Regions from separate parts of the Streptomyces sp. NPDC090445 genome, predicted to be linked through region 1. Evidence: predicted binding sites of a transcription regulator. Region 1 holds the regulator's gene; the other holds the start of a gene.
What was found. Region 1 encodes HrcA, which represses chaperone genes, less so after heat shock. Its sites were predicted from a motif close to TTNGCACTCNGNNNNNCNGAGTGCNAA; they were not measured.

Region 1 (9,825 bases):
GGCTGCACCGAGGGGTTTTCCGCCACCCCTCCGACCCCGCGACCGGGCGGTACGGGCCAGGTGCACCGGGCGGCGCCGGCCGGGTGCACCGGGTGGTGCGGGCCGGGTGTGCCGCGTGCGGGGTCCCGGCCGCCGGGGCCGGCAGCCCGGAGTCCGAGGTCGCCCGGGCCGGGGTGCCGGGGCCGACGGAGTTTCGCGCCGCGGCCGCCCGGGCGCCGGTGCCGACCGGGCCGGCCGCCGGGGTCCAGGGCCGACCGGGCCGGGGGCGGGGCCGAGGTGCCGGGGTCCGGAGCCGCCCGGGCCGGGGCGCCGGGGTCCGGGGCTGCCCAGGCCGGGGTCCGGGGCTGCCCAGGCCGGGGATGGCCGGGGCCGCTCGGGCTGAGGGCCGGCGGCGGGGGTCTGTGCCGGGGCTGTCCGGGTTCCGGGGGGGGCTATGCGAAGTGGCGGAAGCCGATGGTGGGGACCGCGCGGCGGCGGGGGCCGCGGGACGCGTCCCGCGGGATCAGGTCGTCCAGGAAGGCGTAGCGGTCGCGCAGCCCGTCCGGGGCGGTCTGCCACCAGTGGGCCACCTCGGGCCAGCCGGGGGCCGACAGGGAGCCGCCGAACTCCTGGACGGACAGGGCCGCCGTCAGGCCCGCGAAGGCGAGCCGGTCGGCCAGCGGCCACCCGGCCAGCGTGCCGGTGACGAACCCGGCCACGTAGACGTCCCCGGCGCCGGTCGGGTCCAGCGCGTCCACCGCGATCCCCGGCACCTCGACCGTCTCGCCGGTCCCCGAGTCCACCGCGTACGAGCCCTCCGGGCCCAGCGTCACCACGGCGACCGGCACCCGGTCGGCCAGCGCCCGCGCCGCCGCTCTCGGACACTCGGTCCGCGTGTACCGCATCGCCTCCCCCGCGTTCGGCAGGAAGGCCTCGCAGTGCTCCAGGTCGGCCAGCGCGCCGAGGTCCCACCGCCCCGTCTCGTCCCACCCCACGTCCGCGAAGATCCGCGATCCGCGGCGGGCCGCCTCCCCGATCCAGCCGTCGGCCCGGCCCGGGGCCAGCGAGGCGACGGCCGCCCGCGTGCGCGGCGGGCACTGCGGGGAGGGGGCGGGGCCGGCCGGGGGCGGCGCCTCGTGGCCGTGCGAGACCATCGTGCGCTCGCCCTCGTACGCCATCGAGACGGTGACCGGGCTGTGCCAGCCGGGGATGGTCCGCGACATGGACAGGTCGATGCCCTCGCCGTGCGCCAGCGCGTCCCAGCAGTACTCGCCGTAGTGGTCGTCGCCGAAGGCCGCGGCGAGCGAGGTGCGCAGGCCGAGCCGGGCGAGGGCGGTGGCCATGTTGGCCACGCCGCCGGGGCTGGAGCCCATGCCGCGGGCCCAGGACTCCGTACCGCGCACCGGGGCGGAGTCGAGGCCGGTGAAGATGATGTCGAGGAAGACCGTTCCGGTCAGGAAGACGTCGCACCCCGGGTCCTGGGGGTCGCGCAGCGGACCGAGCGGGTCCAGGTCGGCGGTGCGGCTGCGTCGGCTGTCCCGGTTGGTCACGGTGCACTCCCCGATCGGTGCGAAGGGTCGTTTCTGCCGGCGGCCGTTCCGGCGGAAGGCCGCCAGCTCTGCCCGTCCGGGCCGGACTCAAACCCCAGTGTGGCGTACGTCACCGCCGGGCCGCTCTCCGGAGCGGCCCGGCGGTCGCGGCCACGGGGCCGGCCGGAGTCCTCGTCAGTCCTGGCGCCGCTTGGGCAGGGGCACCCGGGCGAGGTCCGCGGCGATGGTCAGCTCGCCCTCGAAGCCGGCCGCGCGCGCCTGGCGCTCGAACTCGGAGGGGTCGCCGTACCGCTGCGAGAAGTGCGTCAGCACGAGGTGGCGCACGCCGCCGTCGCGGGCGACGCGGGCCGCCTGGCCGGCGGTCAGGTGTCCGTGGTCGGCGGCCAGCTGCGCGTCCTCGTCGAGGAAGGTGGACTCGATGACCAGCATGTCGCAGCCCTCGGCGAGTTCGTCGACGCCGGGGCAGAGCCTGGTGTCCATGACGAAGGCGAAGCTCTGGCCGGGCCGGAGCTCGCTGACGTCGTCGAGGGTGACCCCGTCCAGCCGGCCTTCGCGCTGGATCCGGCCGACGTCGGGACCCTTGATGCCGCGCCGGGCGAGGAGTTCGGGGAGCATGCGGCGCCCGTCGGGCTCGGTGAGCCGGTAGCCGAAGGACTCCACCGGGTGGGACAGGCGGCGGGCCTGGAGGACGTACGAGGGCCCCTCGGCCAGTGTTCCGTCCTGCGCCACGGGTTCCTCGCGCAGCTGGACGGTCTCCCGGTAGGCGGTGGCGTACCGGAGCCGGTCGAAGAACTCCTGTCCGGAGGCCGGGTAGTGCGCGGTGACCGGGTGCGGGACCTGGTCGAGGTTGATGCGCTGGATCACCCCGGCGAGGCCGAGGCTGTGGTCGCCGTGGAAGTGGGTGATGCAGATCCGGTTGATGTCGTGCGCGGCCACTCCCGCGCGGAGCATCTGGCGCTGGGTCCCCTCGCCCGGGTCGAAGAGGATCCCCTCGCCGTCCCAGCGCAGGAGGTAGCCGTTGTGGTTGCGGTGGCGGGTGGGCACCTGGCTGGCGGTGCCCAGGACCACGAATTCGCGTACGGACACGGTGTTATCCCGGCGGCCACTGCAGGCCGCGCCCGCCGAGGAGGTGCGCGTGCGCGTGGAAGACCGTCTGGCCCGCGCCGGAACCGGTGTTGAACACGATCCGGTAGCCGTGGTCGTCGACCTTCTCCTGGGCGGCGATGGCCCCGGCCTCGCGCAGCACGTCGGCGGCGAGCTCCGGCGCGCCGGCGGCCAGCGAGGCGGCGTCGGGGTAGTGCGCCTTGGGGATGACGAGCACGTGCGTGGGTGCCTGCGGGTTGATGTCCCGGAAGGCGACGACCGTCTCGGTCTCCAGGACCACGGTCGCCGGGACATGCCCCGCGATGATCTTGCAGAACAGGCAGTCCGCCTGCGGTTCGCCGGCCATCGATGCGCCTTCCTCGAGGTGAGACCCGGGCGGTGCCGCCCGCGTCGGTGGTGATCAGCCTGGAGATCGTATCCGGCGCCGCCCCGCCCCCACCGGGGATTTCAGGACCAGCGGCCGGTCCGGGCCAGCAGGACCGCCGCCGCGGCGGTGCCCGCGGTGGAGGTGCGCAGCACCGAGGGCCCCAGGCGGAGGGGGCGGGCGCCCGCCTCCGCGAAGAGGGCCAGTTCCTCGGGCGAGACCCCGCCCTCGGGGCCGACGACGAGGACGATGGAGCCCGCGGCCGGGAGGTCGGCCGTGGCCAGGGCGCCCGAGGGGTGGTTGCGGTCCTCGTGGAGCACCGCCGCCAGGTCGGCGCCGGCGAGCAGGGCCGCGACCTGCTTGGTGGTCATGGCCTCGGCCACCTCGGGGAAGCGGACCCGGCGGGACTGCTTGCCCGCCTCGCGCGCGGTGTTGCGCCACTTGGCCAGCGATTTGGCGCCGCGGTCGCCGCGCCACTGGGTGATGCAGCGGGAGGCCTGCCAGGGGACGATCGCGTCCACGCCGGTCTCGGTCATGGTCTCGACGGCCAGCTCGCCGCGGTCGCCCTTGGGCAGGGCCTGGACCACGGTGATCCGCACGGCCGGTTCGGGCTCCTCCCGGACGGTGTGGAGGTCCGTGACGACCAGCCGGTCCTTGCCCTCGGCGGCCTTGACGACGCCTTCGGTCCAGCGGCCGGCCCCGTCGGTGAGGACCACGTCCTCGCCGGGGTTGAGGCGCTTCACGGAGACCGCGTGCCGGCCTTCCGGGCCGTCCAGCACGAACTCCGGCCCCGCGGGGACCTCTTCGACCACGAACACGGGGGCGGTCATGACGTACTCCTCTGCTGCATGTCGTTCAACGTGCTCTGTGCCTCGGCGAGTTCCGCCGCCAGCACCTCCACCAGCTCCCCCGCCGGCATGGCGCGGGCCAGCCGGTGTCCCTGCCCGGCCCACAGGGCCATGCCCTGCGGGTCGCCGGCCGCGGCGGCGGCCTTGCGCAGCCCGGCGGTCATGTGGTGGATCTGCGGGTAGGCGGCCGGGGCGTAGGGGCCGTGCTCCCGCATGAAGCGGTTCACCAGGCCGCGGGCCGGGCGCCCGGAGAACGCCCTGGTGAGCTCGGTATGCGGGAACAGGGGGTCCGTCAGCGCCTTCTTGTGCAGCGGGTGCGCCCCGGACTCGGGGCAGGCGAGGAACGCCGTGCCGAGCTGGGCCGCCTCGGCGCCGGCCGCCAGCAGTGCGGCGATCTGCGAGCCGCGCATCAGTCCGCCCGCCGCGATGATCGGGAGGCCCACGGCCTCGCGCACCTGCGCCACGAGCGCGAGCAGGCCGACCCCGGCGGTGGCGTCGGCCTGCGGGTCGTCGCGGTGCGTGCCCTGGTGGCCGCCCGCCTCGACGCCCTGGACGCAGACGGCGTCGGCGCCCGCGGTCTGGGCGGTGCGGGCCTCGTCGACGGAGGTGACGGTGACGACGCTGTACGTGCCCGCCTTGCGCAGGGAGGCGATGGCGGCGGGCGTGGGGCAGCCGAAGGTGAACGACACGACCGGGACCGGGTCCTCCAGGAGGATCGCCAGTTTGGCGTCGTAGCCGTCGTCGCTGGTCCCGAGGGTGTCCTCCTCGGCGATCGAGACGTCGTACCAGGTGGCCTCACCGGCGAGTTGGCCGCGGTAGGCCTCGACGGCGGCGTGGTCGACGGGGCCGGTCTGCGGCATGAAGAGGTTCACGCCGAACGGGCGCCGGGTGAGCGCGCGCAGCCGTTTGATCTCCTGGTACATGCCGTCGGCGGTCTTGTAGCCGCCGGCCAGGAAGCCCAGGGCGCCCGCCTCGCACACGGCGGCGGCGAGCGGCGGACAGGAGGCCCCGCCCGCCATGGGAGCCTGCACGACCGGGTACCGCTGGAGACCGCTCAGTGCCAAGGACATGCCCTGCATCGTGCCACGTCCCGCGCACGGCGCCGAATCACCGCGGACGCCCCGCCCGGGCCGGTTTCCCGCGGCAAGCGGCGGGCCCGGCCCGGGGTTTCCCCGGACCGGGCCCGTACGCGGTGGGCGCGGTGTTCCGCGGGCCGCTCAGCGGCCGTTGAACGCGTCCTTCAGGCGGCTGAAGAGGCCCTGCTGGCCCGGCGCGAACTGGCCCATCGGCCGCTCCTCGCCGCGCAGCTTGGCGAGCTGGCGCAGCAGCTCCTCCTGCTGGGCGTCCAGCTTGCCGGGGGTCTGGACCTCGACGTGGACGATCAGGTCGCCGCGGCCGCCGCCGCGCAGGTGGGTCACGCCGCGGCCGTGCAGCGGGATCGACTGGCCGGACTGGGTGCCGGGCCGGATGTCGACCTCCTCCATGCCGTCGAGCGTCTCCAGCGGGCACTTGGTGCCGAGGGCCGCCGCCGTCATGGGGATGGTCACCGTGCAGTGCAGGTCGTCGCCGCGCCGCTGGAAGATCGGGTGCGGGAGCTCGTGGATCTCCACGTACAGGTCGCCGGCGGGGCCGCCGCCGGGGCCGACCTCGCCTTCGCCCGCGAGCTGGATCCGGGTGCCGTTCTCGACACCGGCCGGGATCTTGACGGTGAGGCTGCGGCGGGAGCGGACCCGGCCGTCGCCCGCGCACTCGGGGCACGGGGTCGGGACGACGGTGCCGAAGCCCTGGCACTGGGGGCAGGGGCGCGAGGTCATGACCTGGCCCAGGAAGGACCGGGTGACCTGCGACACCTCACCGCGGCCGCGGCACATGTCGCACGTCTGTGCCGAGGTGCCGGGCGCGGCACCTTCACCGGAGCAGGTGGTGCAGACCACGGCGGTGTCGACCTGGATGTCCTTGGTCGTGCCGAAGGCGGCCTCGTCCAGCTCCAGGTCGAGGCGGATCATGGCGTCCTGGCCGCGGCGGGTCCGCGAGCGCGGGCCGCGCTGCGCCGCCTGGCCGAAGAAGGCGTCCATGATGTCGGAGAAGTTGCCGAAGCCGCCCGCTCCGAAGCCGCCGGCGCCACCGCCGCCGCCCGCGGAGGACAGCGGGTCGCCGCCGAGGTCGTAGACCTGCTTCTTCTGCGGGTCCGAGAGCACCTCGTACGCCGCGTTGATCTCCTTGAAGCGCTCCTGCGTCTTCGGGTCCGGATTCACGTCCGGGTGGAGTTCGCGCGCGAGGCGGCGGAAGGCCTTCTTGATCTCGTCCTGCGATGCGTCGCGGCGTACGCCGAGTACGGCGTAATAGTCCGTGGCCACTTACGACTCCGCCAGGATCTGTCCGACGTAACGTGCCACTGCGCGTACCGCTCCCATCGTTCCGGGGTAGTCCATGCGGGTCGGTCCGACCACGCCGAGCTTGGCGACAGTTTCGCCGCCCGAACCGTAACCGACCGACACGACGGACGTGGAGTTCAGTCCCTCGTAGGCATTCTCATGCCCGATTCGTACAGCCATGCCCGATTCACTGGCCTCGCCGAGGAGCTTGAGGAGCACGACCTGCTCCTCCAGCGCCTCCAGCACCGGCCTGATCGTCAGGGGGAAATCGTGCCCGGAGCGCGTCAGATTGGCGGTGCCGCCGATCATCAGCCGCTCCTCCGCCTCCTCCGCCAGCGTCTCCAGCAGTGTCTGCAGCACGGTCGCGACCGTGGTCCGGTCGTCGGGCTCGAAGGCCTCCGGGAGGTCCTGCACGAGCCTCGGCACGTCGGTGAACCGGCGGCCGACCACCCTGCTGTTGAGCCGCGCCCGCAGATCGGCGAGCGAGGTCTCGGAGAACGGCGCCTGGCAGTCGACGAGCCGCTGCTCGACCCGGCCCGTGTCGGTGATCAGCACGAGCATCAGGCGTGCGGGCGCCAGCGCGAGCAGTTCGACGTGGCGGACCGTGGAGCGGGTCAGCGAGGGATACTGCACGATCGCGACCTGCCGGGTCAGCGTCGAGAGCAGCCGCACCGTCCGGCCGATGACGTCGTCGAGGTCGACGGCGCCGTCCAGGAAGTTCTGGATGGCCCGGCGCTCCGGCGTCGAGAGCGGCTTGACGTCCGCCAGCTTGTCGACGAAGAGGCGGTAGCCCTTGTCCGTGGGGATCCGGCCGGCGCTGGTGTGCGGCTGGGCGATGTAGCCCTCGTCCTCCAGGACGGCCATGTCGTTGCGCACGGTGGCGGGCGAGACACCGAGCTTGTGGCGCTCGGTCAGCGCCTTGGAGCCGACCGGCTCCTCCGTCCCGACGTAGTCCTGGACGATGGCGCGGAGCACCTCGAGTCTGCGTTCGCTGAGCATCGCGCACACCTCCAGCTGTGATGCGGGTCGTCGTGGTCCACTGCTTCTGGCACTCGGCTCGTCGGAGTGCCAGCGATCCCCCGGCCAGTGTACGGCCGGGCAGTACGCGGCTAGCAAGGGTGGCCCGCCAGGTAGCGTCGCGGTATGGACGTACGGTGGGAAGACACGGATTGGGAACGTTTGACTCGGCGGACCGGCCGCAAGCGTCTCCCGGTGTGGGATTGCACGGTGGGACTGGTGGTCGGGGACGAGTCCGTCCTGATGATCGACCCCGGTTCGAGCGTTCGGGAGGGGGCCTCGATCAGGGCCGAGGCCGAGCGGCTGACGGGTCGGCGCGTGACCCATATCGCATTCACACACGGACATTTCGATCACGTCCTGGGCAGCGCGGCCTTCTCCGGGGCCGAGGTCTACGGGGCGGTCGGACTGGACGGCGAGCTCATCGCGGGACGCGACGAGCTCCGCGATGACGCGGTGCGCCAGGGCCTGGACGAGGCCGAGGCCGCCGAGGCGGCCGACCTGCTGGTGCTGCCGCGGCACCTGGTGTCGGGCGAGTGGACCCTGGACCTGGGCGGCGTACAGGTGCTGCTGGCCAACGTCGGGCCCGGCCACAGCCCCTACGACCTCGCCGTCTTCGTGCCGGGCGAACGCGAGACGGTCTTCTGCGGCGACCTCGTGGAGGAGTCCGGCGAGCCCCAGGCGGGCCGGGACGCGGTGCCCGAGCAGTGGCCGGCGGCCATGGACCGGCTGCTGGCCCTGGGCGGCGAGGAGGCCCTGTACGTGCCGGGGCACGGGGCCGTGGTGGACGCGGCCTTCGTCCGTGCGCAACGCGACGCGCTGGCCGCCCGGTTCGGCGTGTCGGACACCGGCGCCGGCCCGCTCTCCCCGGAGCGGCCGGATGCGTGAGTACTCCCCCGACCTGACCCCGCAGTGGAAGCGCGCCAAGGCCGCGCCGGAGGTGCCGGCCGAACCCGACCTGGTGGTCGAGGTGGCCGGTACGGACTTCTGCGGCGCCGTGGTGGCCTGCGAGGCGGGCACGGTGACCCTGGAGGACCGCTTCGGCAAGCGGCGGGTCTTCCCGCTGCAGCCGCGCGGCTTCCTGCTGGAGGGCACCGTGGTCACCCTGGTCCGGCCCGCCCGGGGTCCGGCGGCGCCGCTGCGCACCGCCTCCGGCTCGATCGCCGTCCCGGGGGCGCGGGCCCGGGTGGCGCGGGCGGGGCGGATCTACGTGGAGGGCCGGCACGACGCCGAGCTCGTCGAGCGGGTGTGGGGCGACGACCTGCGGATCGAGGGCGTCGTCGTGGAGTACCTGGAGGGCGTCGACCACCTGCCCGCCATCGTCGCCGAGTTCGCGCCCGGCCCGGACGCCCGTCTGGGTGTCCTGGTGGACCACCTGGTCCCCGGCTCGAAGGAGTCCCGGATCGCGGCGGCCGTCGCCTCCGACGACGTCCTGGTGCTGGGCCACCCGTACGTGGACGTCTGGCAGGCCGTGAAGCCGTCCGCGCTGGGCATCCCGGCCTGGCCCGAGGTCCCGCGGGGCCAGGACTGGAAGACGGGCGTCTGCGGGGCGCTGGGCTGGCCGGAGAACACCGGGGCCGCCTGGCAGCACATCCTGTCCCGCGTGACGTCGTACAAGGACCTGGAGCCCGCCCTGCTGGGCGCGGTGGAACACCTGATCGACCACGTCACGGCCTGACCGCCCCGCGGCACCCGCCCGGAGCAGCCGGGGCGGCCAGGGCGTCCGGGGCGGCCGGGCGCGCGGGGCAGCCGGGGCGGCGCAGGCAAGGCGGCGCGCGCGGCAGTGGCCGGGGCCGGTTCGGGCCGGCCTGGCGCACGGCAGCGGGCCGGGCCGGCTCGGGCCGGCCGGCGTCAGTCGACCAGGTCGCGGACCACGGCGTCGGCCAGCAGCCGCCCCCGCAGGGTGAGCACGGCGCGCCCGGCCGCGTACGGGCCCGGCTCCAGCAGGCCGTCCTCCACGGCGCGGCGGGAGGCCGCCAGGCCGGCCGGGGCCAGCAGGGACAGCGGGCAGCCGTCCACGAGCCGCAGCTCCAGCAGGATCCGCTCCACGCGCCGGTCCTCCTCGGACAGCAGCTCGCGGCCGGCTCCGGGCGACCGGCCCCCGGCCAGCGCGGCCGCGTAGGCGCCGGGGTGCTTCACGTTCCACCAGCGCACGCCGCCGACGTGGCTGTGCGCGCCGGGGCCCGCGCCCCACCAGTCCGCGCCCCGCCAGTACAGCTCGTTGTGCAGGCAGCGGCCGGCCTCGGACGTGGCCCAGTTGGAGACCTCGTACCAGGAGTAGCCGGCGGCGGCGAGCACCTCGTCCGCGATCAGGTACCGGTCCGCGTGGACGTCGTCGTCGGTCATGGGGACCTCGCCGCGGCGGATGCGGCGGGCGAGCTGCGTGCCCTCCTCGACGATCAGGGCGTACGCGGAGATGTGGTCCGGGCCGGCGCCGAGGGCGGCGTCCAGCGAGGCCCGCCAGTCGTCGTCCGACTCCCCCGGCGTGCCGTAGATCAGGTCCAGGTTGACGTGCTCGAAGCCCGCCCGGCGGGCTTCCGCGACGCAGGCCTCGGGGCGGCCCGGGGTGTGCGTGCGGTCGAGCACCT
Region 2 (9,825 bases), on a different contig from region 1:
GCTCGCGGCCCTCGTCCGACCGGACCGTGACCAGGACCCGGTCGGGGCCCGCGGCGATGTCCTGGACGGCGGCGCCCGGTTTGGTCAGCGGGGCGCGCCAGCGTTCGGCGCCCCCGCGCAGGTCATGGGCGAGGACCGCCGCCCGCGCCGTGGCCGACACCGCGAGCGAGCCGCCGGCCGTGACCGTCCCCGTCGCCGTGCCCACCGGGTCCCGGACGTCCTTCGACCAGAGCTCCTCGCCGTTCGTGAGGTCCACCGCCGCGAGCCGGATCCCGCACGGGCCGCCGCCCGGCGCGGCCGTGGCGTAGGCGAGGACGCCGGTGCCGGACGGGGTGTCGGCACTCATCCCGCACACCGTGGTGCCCTCGGGCGCTCCGCGGCCCCAGCTGCGCCGGCCCCCACCGTCGTAGGCGGTCAGGCCGTCCTCGCGGATCCGGACCACCTGCTCGGAGTGGCGCTCACCGGCCCAGGAGCCGAGCGGCTTGCCGGCGCCGGACCCCTCGGGGGCCTGGTAGCCGAAGAGTTCCATGTGCGGGCCGCGCATCCACGAGAAGCCGTTCCAGGCGGGCCACAGCGCGGCGAGCGCGACCGCGACGGCCACGGTCCGGACGGCAGCGGACCGCCGGGGGCGGCCGCGCCGGGCGACCACCCACAGGACTGCCGCGACGAGCCCGGACGCCAGCGTGAACAGCAGCAGCCGGCCCAGGCCGCGGGGGCAGTCCGTGCTGTTGCACACGTCGCTGACTGCGTCGACGCTCGACACCTTCACGTACAGGACGGCGTACAGCACGGTGACGGCGGTGGCCGCGCAGGCAGCGGCCAGCACGGCGTGGTCCCGGAGCCGCTTCACGAGCGGCGGCAGTCTGTCGTCCATGATCCCCCCTGGCCCGCAGCCTAGTGCTCCGGCCGCCGCCCCGGACGGCGGGGCCGGGGGGCCGGGGGGCCGGGGGGCCGGGGGCCTGGGGCCGGGGGCCTGGAGCTGGCGGTCGTCACGGTCCGTGGACGCCCGCCGGGGAGTCAGCGGCCCCGGGCCGCGGCCACGAAGGCGCGGATCAGGTCCGGGGACTTCACACCGCGCTCCCGCTCGACGCCGCTGGACACGTCCACGCCCCACGCGCCCGTGGTCTCCACGGCCTCGCGGACGTTGTCCGGGTTCAGGCCGCCGGCCAGCAGCCAGTGGCCGCGGGGGGCGGTGAACTCCGCGGCGGCCCAGTTCCACGGCTTGCCGGAGCCGGGGTCGGGGGCGTCGATCAGGAGCAGGTCCTCCCCGTACTCCCCGCACCGCTCCACGCGCCGCGCGGTGGCCCGCAGCAGGGTGCGGCCCTCGGCGCGCAGGGCCCCGTAGTACTCCGGGCCCTCGTCCCCGTGCAGCTGCACGCCGCGGACCCCGCTCTCCTCCGTGAGCCGCCGGACCTCCTCCACCGGCTGGCCGCGGAACACGCCGACCGTGAGGACCCCGGCCGGGACCCGCGCTGCCAGCTCCCGCGCCTCGGCCGCGCCGATCGTACGGGGGCTGCCCGCGGCGAAGACGAAGCCGACGGCATCGGCGCCGGCGGCCACGGCCGCGTCGACGTCGTGCGCGGTCTTCAGACCGCAGATCTTCACGAAGAGGTCGCTCATGCCCCCAGTGAAACAAATTGCGGTGCCCCGGCCGGGGCGATCTTGAAGACTGGGTGCCATGACCGACACCGCGCACGGCACGCACACCCTCACCACCGGCGGCCCCGACTCCGGCCTCGACGAACGGCTCGGCAAGGAGCTGGACGCCTTCAACAAGGAGGCGGCCGGAGGGATCGCCCCCGCCGAGTTCACGGTCCGCGTGAACGACGCGGACGGCGGGCTCGTCGCCGGACTCAGCGGCTGGACCTGGGGCGACCGTGCGGGCATCGCGATGCTGTGGGTACGGGAGGACAGCCGCCGCGACGGCTGGGGCGGCAAGCTCCTGGCCGCGGCGGAGGCCGAGGCCGCGGCCCGCGGCTGCCGCACGATCATGGTGTCCTCGTTCACCTTCCAGGCACCGGCCTTCTACGCCCGCCACGGCTACGAGGAGACCACCCGCGTCCCCGGCTTCCCCGGCAACCACGAGGACGTCCACTTCCTGAAGCCCCTCCCCGCCTGAGCCACCCCACCACACCTTCCGAAGCGCCGCCCCAAGGGTGGCGCTCCGCCCGCATCCGGGCACGGGTGCGGCTCCGCCCCTGGCCCGAAGGAAACATGTGAGCCTGGGCAGCGCACGCCCAGGGCACACGCTCCCCGGATCCGGAAGGCAACGGTGACGATCATGACCGAGCGGGACGCCGCCATGCAGGGCCTGTCACAGGCGGCGTCCGAGAGTCTCCTGCACACCGTCGAGGAGACGGACACGCCGGACGGTTTCAAGGCCGAGCCGATCCGCGGGAAGATCATCGTGTCACCGTGGCCGGGGCTGCGTTCCGCGCTCTGTCTGCGTGCGCTGCGTCGGCAGCTCGGGGCCCATGCCCCGGAGGGCCACCTCGCGGAGGCCGCCCCGTTCCTGTTCCGGTTCCCGTCGGCCGGCCGCGCCTACGGGCCCTCCCTCTTCGTGGCCGACGAGGCGGTTTTTGAAGCCGATGGCCGCAGTGCGGACGGGGCCGCCCTCTCCCTGGTCGCGGAGTTCACCTCCGTCTCGACCAAGGACGCGGACTGGGCCGAGAAGCTGGAGGTGTACGGCCGCCTGGTCCCGGTCTACCTGGTCGTCGACATGCAGGACGCGGAGGTCACCTGCTTCTGCGACCCCTCGCCGCACGGCTACCGCTCCCGGCAGACGGTGTCCTTCGGCAAGCCTCTGGCCATCGGGGAGCCCTTCGGCTTCGACCTCGACACAGCCGGCCTCCGCACCCCCTGAGGTCGCCGCGAGGAAGGGGAGGCGACGTGAACCACGCCCGCTGGAAGCCGGCCCGCGAGAAGGCGGTGGCGCAGGGGTACGCCGAGCCCCCCGGAGGCGGCGGCCGGCCGGGCGGAGATCCGCCTGGCCATGGCCTTCGCCCGGGCCGTGTACGAGCGCCGCAAGGCGCTGGGACTGTCCCAGGCCGTCCCGGGCCGAGTTGGCCGAGCGGGCCGGGCTGACCCAGGCGAAGGTCTCGCGGGTGGAGGGCGCCGATGCCGTGCCGACCCTGCCGCTGCTGCGCCGTCTCGCGCACGCGCTTGACGCGTCGCCGACCATCGCGTTGGACGGGGACCGCGAGGAGGTGTCCTTCGTCGCGCGGCCCGCGGCCTGACGGCGGCGGGCGCCGGGCGCAGCCACCGGGCGGGGCGGAAACGCCCGAGGGCGGCACCCCCTCCGGATGGAGGGGGTGCCGCCCTCGGTCGAGAACAGCCGATCAGCGCGGGGCCGATCAGAAGTCCATGTCACCGCCCGGCATGCCGCCCGGAGCGGCGGCGGCCTTCTCCGGCTTGTCGGCGATGACGGCCTCGGTGGTCAGGAACAGCGCGGCGATCGACGCGGCGTTCTGCAGGGCGGAACGGGTGACCTTCGCCGGGTCGATGATGCCCTCGGCGATCATGTCGACGTACTCGCCGGTCGCGGCGTTCAGGCCGTGGCCCGGGGTCAGGTTGCGCACCTTCTCCACCACGACGCCGCCCTCAAGGCCGGCGTTGACGGAGATCTGCTTCAGCGGGGCCTCGAGGGCCAGCTTGACGGCGGCGGCACCGGTGGCCTCGTCGCCCTCCAGCTCCAGCTTCTCGAAGACCGAGGAGGCCTGCAGCAGGGCCACGCCACCACCGGCGACGATGCCCTCCTCGACGGCGGCCTTCGCGTTGCGGACGGCGTCCTCGATGCGGTGCTTGCGCTCCTTGAGCTCGACCTCGGTCGCGGCACCGGCCTTGATGACGGCCACGCCGCCGGCCAGCTTCGCGAGGCGCTCCTGCAGCTTCTCGCGGTCGTAGTCCGAGTCGGAGTTCTCGATCTCGGCGCGGATCTGGTTGACGCGACCGGCAACCTGGTCGCTGTCACCGGCACCGTCGACGATGGTGGTCTCGTCCTTGGTGATGACGACCTTGCGGGCGCGGCCCAGCAGGTCCAGGCCGGCGTTCTCCAGCTTGAGGCCGACCTCCTCGGAGATGACCGTGCCGCCCGTGAGGATGGCGATGTCGCCGAGCATGGCCTTGCGGCGGTCGCCGAAGCCCGGGGCCTTGACGGCGACGGACTTGAAGGTGCCGCGGATCTTGTTGACGACCAGGGTCGACAGGGCCTCGCCCTCGACGTCCTCGGCGATGATCAGCAGCGGCTTGCCGGACTGCATGACCTTCTCCAGCAGCGGAAGGAGGTCCTTCACGTTGCTGACCTTGGAGTTGACGATCAGGATGTACGGGTCGTCGAGCGACGCCTCCATACGCTCCATGTCGGTGGCGAAGTACGCCGAGATGTAGCCCTTGTCGAAGCGCATGCCCTCGGTGAGCTCCAGCTCCAGACCGAAGGTCTGGGACTCCTCGACGGTGATGACGCCTTCCTTGCCGACCTTGTCCATGGCCTCGGCGATCAGCTCGCCGATCTGGGTGTCGGCGGCGGAGATGGAGGCCGTGGAAGCGATCTGCTCCTTGGTCTCGACATCCTTCGCCTGCTCCAGCAGGGCGCCGGAGACGGCCTCGACGGCCTTCTCGATGCCGCGCTTGAGGGCCATCGGGTTGGCGCCGGCAGCCACGTTGCGCAGACCCTCGCGGACGAGCGCCTGGGCCAGGACGGTGGCGGTGGTCGTACCGTCGCCCGCGACGTCGTCCGTCTTCTTGGCGACTTCCTTGACCAGCTCGGCGCCGATCTTCTCGTACGGGTCCTCGAGCTCGATCTCCTTGGCGATGGAGACACCATCGTTGGTGATCGTGGGGGCGCCCCACTTCTTCTCAAGGACGACGTTGCGACCCTTGGGGCCAAGGGTGACCTTGACGGCGTCGGCGAGCTGGTTCATGCCGCGCTCGAGACCGCGCCGGGCCTCCTCGTCGAACGCAATGATCTTGGCCATCTGAAGTGGTCCTCCAGGACTGGGGTTCCCCCTGCGCCGCCAGGCGCGCGGGGAGGGTGGATTGCTCCGGACCGCGCCTGCGCCCGCGACGGACGGCCTGCGGTGCCCGGCGGTTCCTTCCCGCCGGACGCTGCGGGCCTCACCGACCCGGTCCCGTGTAGTAGCACTCTCCAGTGGAGAGTGCTAACGCCAATGATTAGCACTCGACCCCCGCGAGTGCAAGCGGCTTCGGGCATCCCGGCCACAGCGCCGGACGCCGCCGCCGGACGCCGCCGGGCGCCGGACGCCCGCCGGACGCTCCCGGGCCGGGACGCACGAAGGGCCCGCACCCCTCCTCGGGTGCGGACCCTCGCGTACGCGTCGGTGGCCGGTCGTGCCGGTCGCGCCGGTCTCAGACGGCGAGCTTGACCATGTCCGCCTGCGGGCCCTTCTGGCCCTGCGAGATCTCGAACTCGACCCGCTGACCCTCTTCAAGGGTGCGGTACCCGTCCATCTGGATGGCGCTGTAGTGGACGAACACATCCGCACCACCGTCGACCGCGATGAAGCCGTAGCCCTTCTCCGCGTTGAACCACTTGACGGTGCCCTGAGCCATGCCTAACTCCCCTATTACTGGCCCTTGCGCAGGACCGCACTTCGCGATCCCGGGTCAGAACTTGCGCCGGAACGCCTCGACCGCGGCTGAATGTATCCGCACCGGTGCTGTCTGCAACAGGTCAATCCGACGAGAATTCCGGTCACACCGAAAACGCGAAATAGGCCGAAAATTGGCCATATTCCCGGGCAACTCGGACCCGGCATATCGCGCCAAAGCCCCATACCGCGCACGCACATTGACTCAATGTCACCCCTCGGCGGGCCCGTTCATATGCGGCGGGCAAGAACGACGGAGGGGGCTTCCCCAACTCTACCGCGCCCAACCAAGCAGAATTACCCCCTCCGCTTAATGCCGGAGGGAGTAATTCGTGTACGACGAATCAGCAGCCGCCGGCGACGGCCGGGATGATCGAGACGCCCGCACCGTCCGGAGTCGCCGCCTGCAGGCCGCCCTCGAAGCGCACGTCGTCGTCGTTGACGTAGACGTTCACGAAGCGGCGCAGCTTGCCCTGGTCGTCCAGGACGCGCGCGGCGATGCCGGGGTGGTTCTGCTCCAGCGACGCGATGACCTCGGCGAGGGTCGCGCCCTCGGCCGGGACCTCGGCCTGACCGCCGGTGTAGGTGCGCAGGATGGTGGGGATGCGGACGTTGACGCTCATGGCGCTACTGCCTTTCCGGTAGAGCGGGGGGATGGTCAGGCCAGGCCGGCGGCGCGGAACGCGTCCAGGCTCGGGCGGATGGTGGCGGTCTGCCCGCTGTCCGCGGCCACCGCCTCCAGGGTCTTCAGGCCGTCACCGGTGTTGAGGACGACGGTGGTCAGCGCGGGGTCGAGCTGCCCGTTCTCGATGAGCTTCCTCGTCACGCCGACGGTCACGCCGCCCGCGGTCTCCGCGAAGATGCCCTCGGTCCGGGCCAGGATCTTGATGGCCTCGACGACCTGCTCGTCCGTCACGTCCTCGACGTAACCGCCGGTGCGGCGCGCGATGTCCAGCACGTAGGGGCCGTCGGCCGGGTTGCCGATGGCGAGGGACTTGGCGATCGTGTTCGGCTTCTGCGGGCGGACCACGTCGTGGCCCGCCTTGAAGGCGGTCGACACCGGGGAGCAGCCCTCGGCCTGCGCGCCGAAGATCTTGTACGGCTTGTCCTCGACGAGGCCGAGCCTGATCAGCTCCTGCAGGCCCTTGTCGATCTTCGTCAGCTGGGAGCCGGAGGCGATCGGGATGACGATCTGGTCGGGCAGCCGCCAGCCGAGCTGCTCGCAGATCTCGTAGGCGAGTGTCTTGGAGCCCTCGCCGTAGTACGGGCGCAGGTTCACGTTGACGAAGCCCCAGCCCTCGCCCAGCGGGTCGCCGATGAGCTCCGAGCAGAAGCGGTTCACGTCGTCGTAGTTGCCCTCGATGCCGACCAGGTCGCCGCCGTACACGCCGGCCATGACGACCTTGCCCTGCTCCAGGTCGTGCGGGATGAACACGCAGGAGCGGAAGCCGGCCCGGGCGGCCGCGGCGCCGACGGCGCCGGCCAGGTTGCCGGTGGAGGAGCAGGAGAGCGTGGTGAAGCCGAAGGCGCGGGCGGCTTCGACGGCGATCGCGACGACGCGGTCCTTGAAGGAGTGCGTCGGGTTGCCGGAGTCGTCCTTGACGTACAGCTTGCCGGTGACGCCGAGCTCCTTGGCCAGGTTCTCGGCGTCGACGAGCTGGGTGAAGCCCGGGTTCAGGCTGGGCTTGCCGGCCACGTCGGCGGGGACGGGCAGCAGCGGCGCGTACCGCCAGATGTTGTTCGGACCGGCCTCGATCGCGGCGCGCAGGGCCTCGACGTCTTCGGATGACCCAGTGCCGACCGGGAGCTCGTACGCGACCTCCAGCGGGCCGAAACACTCGACGCAGGCGAAGATCGGACCGAGCTCGAAACGGGTGCCGCACTCACGACACGACAGGGCCGAGGCGGGTCCGAGGTCGACGGCGGGCGCACCGGCGGAGGGTACGGCGGCAGGGGTGGCAACGGTCTGTGCAGCCATGATGGCGAGGCCCTTTCTCCTCATCTTCCCCATGGCGCATTTCGCCATGAGACGGAATTGGCACCTTCCCTAGCCGGGGACCTCGCTGCTGCTGCACGCAGTCGCGGGAAACCGACTGGAGGGTTGCCGGGGCTTCAACGGGCCGTGTCCCTCTGCCCCTCTGGATGAGCGGTATGGCGCCGATCCGCGCGCTCGTGGCGCGCCGACGCGTTTGTCCGCGGGACCCCCGGCATGCGGCGGTCCATCGCGTTGTTCAAGACTGTAACCGAAGGATCGGGCAGTTGAGACGGCTGTCCGATGCGCGAGATGGATCGCTTTTCGGCCGGAACAGCCGGGCAAGCAGCCGAGAAAACAGGGAGTGCCGAACGTGCTGGAAGAGGTGGAGCGCTGGCTTGCGGACCGCTCCTGGTCCGTTGCCGACCGACCGCTCGACCAGCTCCTCGCCGCGAAACGGGCGTCGGGAACCACGGTCAGCGTCGTCCTGCCCGCGCTCGACGAGGAGGCGACGGTCGGCGCGATCGTCGAGGTCATCCGGCGCGATCTCATCGAACGGCCGGCCTTCCCGCTCGTCGACGAACTGGTGGTCGTCGACTCCGGCTCCACCGACCGGACCGCCGAGGTCGCGGCCAAGGCCGGCGCCCGCGTCGTCCACCGCGACGGGATCCTGCCCCGCATCCCGGCCGTGCCCGGCAAGGGCGAGGTGCTGTGGCGCTCCCTGCTCGCCACCACCGGCGACATCGTCTGCTTCGTCGACGCCGACCTGCGGGACTTCTCGGCCGCCTTCGTCACCGGGATCGTCGGCCCGCTGCTGACCGAGCCGGACGTGCAGTTCGTCAAGGCCATGTACGACCGCCCGCTCGGCGACGCCCCCGGACAGGGCGGCCGGGTCACCGAGCTCGTCGCCCGGCCCCTGCTCAACCTGCACTGGCCGCAGCTCGCCGGCTTCGTCCAGCCGCTGGGCGGCGAGTACGCCGTCCGCCGCTCGCTGCTGGAGCGGCTGCCCTTCCCCGTCGGCTACGGCGTCGAGCTGGGCCTGCTGGTCGACGCCCTGCACACGGTCGGGCTGGACGCCCTCGCCCAGGTGGACGTCGGCGTACGGCTCCACCGCCACCAGGACGGGCAGGCGCTCGGCCGGATGGCCGCGGCGATCTACCGGACGGCGCAGCTGCGACTGTCGCGCGGGCACCTCGTCCGGCCCGTGCTGACGCAGTTCGAGCGCGGGCCGGAGGGGTTCGAGCCGCGCACGCATGCCGTGGACACCGAGGAGCGGCCGCCGATGGCGGAGATCGAGGAGTACGCGGTCCGGCGCGTCGCATGACGGTGCCAGGGCCGCGCCAAGGCCGTGTCAGGGGCGCGTCAGGGGCACGCCGGGGGTGAGAACGGACGTTTGAGGCGGGGCGGGCCGGGCTAGGTTCGCCGCATGGCTTCCCACGTTCTCGTCGCAGCCAACCGCGGTCCGCTCTCCTACGCCCTCGAAGCCGACGGCACCCTCGGCGCCCGGCGCGGCGGGGGCGGCCTCGTCTCCGGCCTGTCCGCCGCGCTCGCCGAGCAGCCCGACGCCCTGTGGATCTGCGCCGCCCTGTCGGACGCCGACCGGGAGGCCGTCCGCCGCGGCATCGCCGAACCCGGCGTGCGCATGCTGGACATCGACCCGGCCGTGTACGACGCCGCCTACAACGGCATCGCGAACTCGGTGCTCTGGTTCACCCACCACCACCTGTACGACATCCCGCGCACCCCCGTCTTCGACGCGGCCTTCCGCCGGCAGTGGGAGTCGTACACCGCCTACAACCGGGCCTTCGCGCGGGCCCTGGCCGAGGAGGCGACCCAGGACGCCTGCGTGCTCGTCCAGGATTACCACCTGGCACTCGTGCCCGGGCTGCTGCGCGAGCTGCGGCCCGACCTGCGGATCGCCCACTTCACCCACACCCCCTGGGCGTCGTGGGAGTTCCTCGCCATGCTCCCCGACGGCATCCGGCGGGAGCTGCTGTGGGGCATGCTCGGGGCGGACCTGCTCGGCTTCCACACCTGGGCCTGGGCGCACGCCTTCCTCGACTGCGCCCGCCTCGACGACGAGCGGGGCACCGCCGAGCCGCTCGTCCCCGCGGAGGCGGACGGCGCACGGTACGTCCGCAAGGCCATGCTCGGGCCCGTACGGCACCGGCGCACCGACGTCGCCGTGTACCCGCTCGGCGTGGACGGCGACGAGCTGCGCCGGCTCGCCCACCGGCCGGAGGTCGA

Region 2: groL (chaperonin GroEL) is a predicted target of HrcA. The motif match lies at 5,170-5,196, and genes of this name have one in related genera.

What each region holds. Positions count from the first base shown of each region.
Region 1 is NZ_JBIVXV010000002.1:573,852-583,676, forward strand. Features, by position in the region: gene ACIQUT_RS07345 (PfkB family carbohydrate kinase) at 432-1,529, opposite strand; gene ACIQUT_RS07350 (ribonuclease Z) at 1,704-2,615, opposite strand; gene ACIQUT_RS07355 (histidine triad nucleotide-binding protein) at 2,620-2,979, opposite strand; gene ACIQUT_RS07360 (16S rRNA (uracil(1498)-N(3))-methyltransferase) at 3,081-3,827, opposite strand; gene ACIQUT_RS07365 (nitronate monooxygenase) at 3,824-4,915, opposite strand; gene dnaJ (molecular chaperone DnaJ) at 5,063-6,202, opposite strand; gene hrcA (heat-inducible transcriptional repressor HrcA) at 6,203-7,219, opposite strand; gene ACIQUT_RS07380 (MBL fold metallo-hydrolase) at 7,364-8,125, shown strand; gene ACIQUT_RS07385 (DUF3097 domain-containing protein) at 8,118-8,915, shown strand; gene hemW (radical SAM family heme chaperone HemW) at 9,089-9,825, opposite strand, start outside.
Region 2 is NZ_JBIVXV010000018.1:52,254-62,078, forward strand. Features, by position in the region: gene ACIQUT_RS27655 (PQQ-binding-like beta-propeller repeat protein) at 1-874, opposite strand, end outside; gene ACIQUT_RS27660 (phosphoribosylanthranilate isomerase) at 1,018-1,620, opposite strand; gene ACIQUT_RS27665 (GNAT family N-acetyltransferase) at 1,679-2,119, shown strand; gene ACIQUT_RS27670 (Uma2 family endonuclease) at 2,282-2,863, shown strand; gene ACIQUT_RS27675 (hypothetical protein) at 3,105-3,236, shown strand; gene groL (chaperonin GroEL) at 3,354-4,973, opposite strand; gene ACIQUT_RS27685 (cold-shock protein) at 5,365-5,568, opposite strand; gene ACIQUT_RS27690 (MoaD/ThiS family protein) at 5,951-6,229, opposite strand; gene thrC (threonine synthase) at 6,265-7,584, opposite strand; SAM riboswitch class I at 7,602-7,755, opposite strand; gene ACIQUT_RS27700 (glucosyl-3-phosphoglycerate synthase) at 7,952-8,902, shown strand; gene ACIQUT_RS27705 (trehalose-6-phosphate synthase) at 9,005-9,825, shown strand, end outside.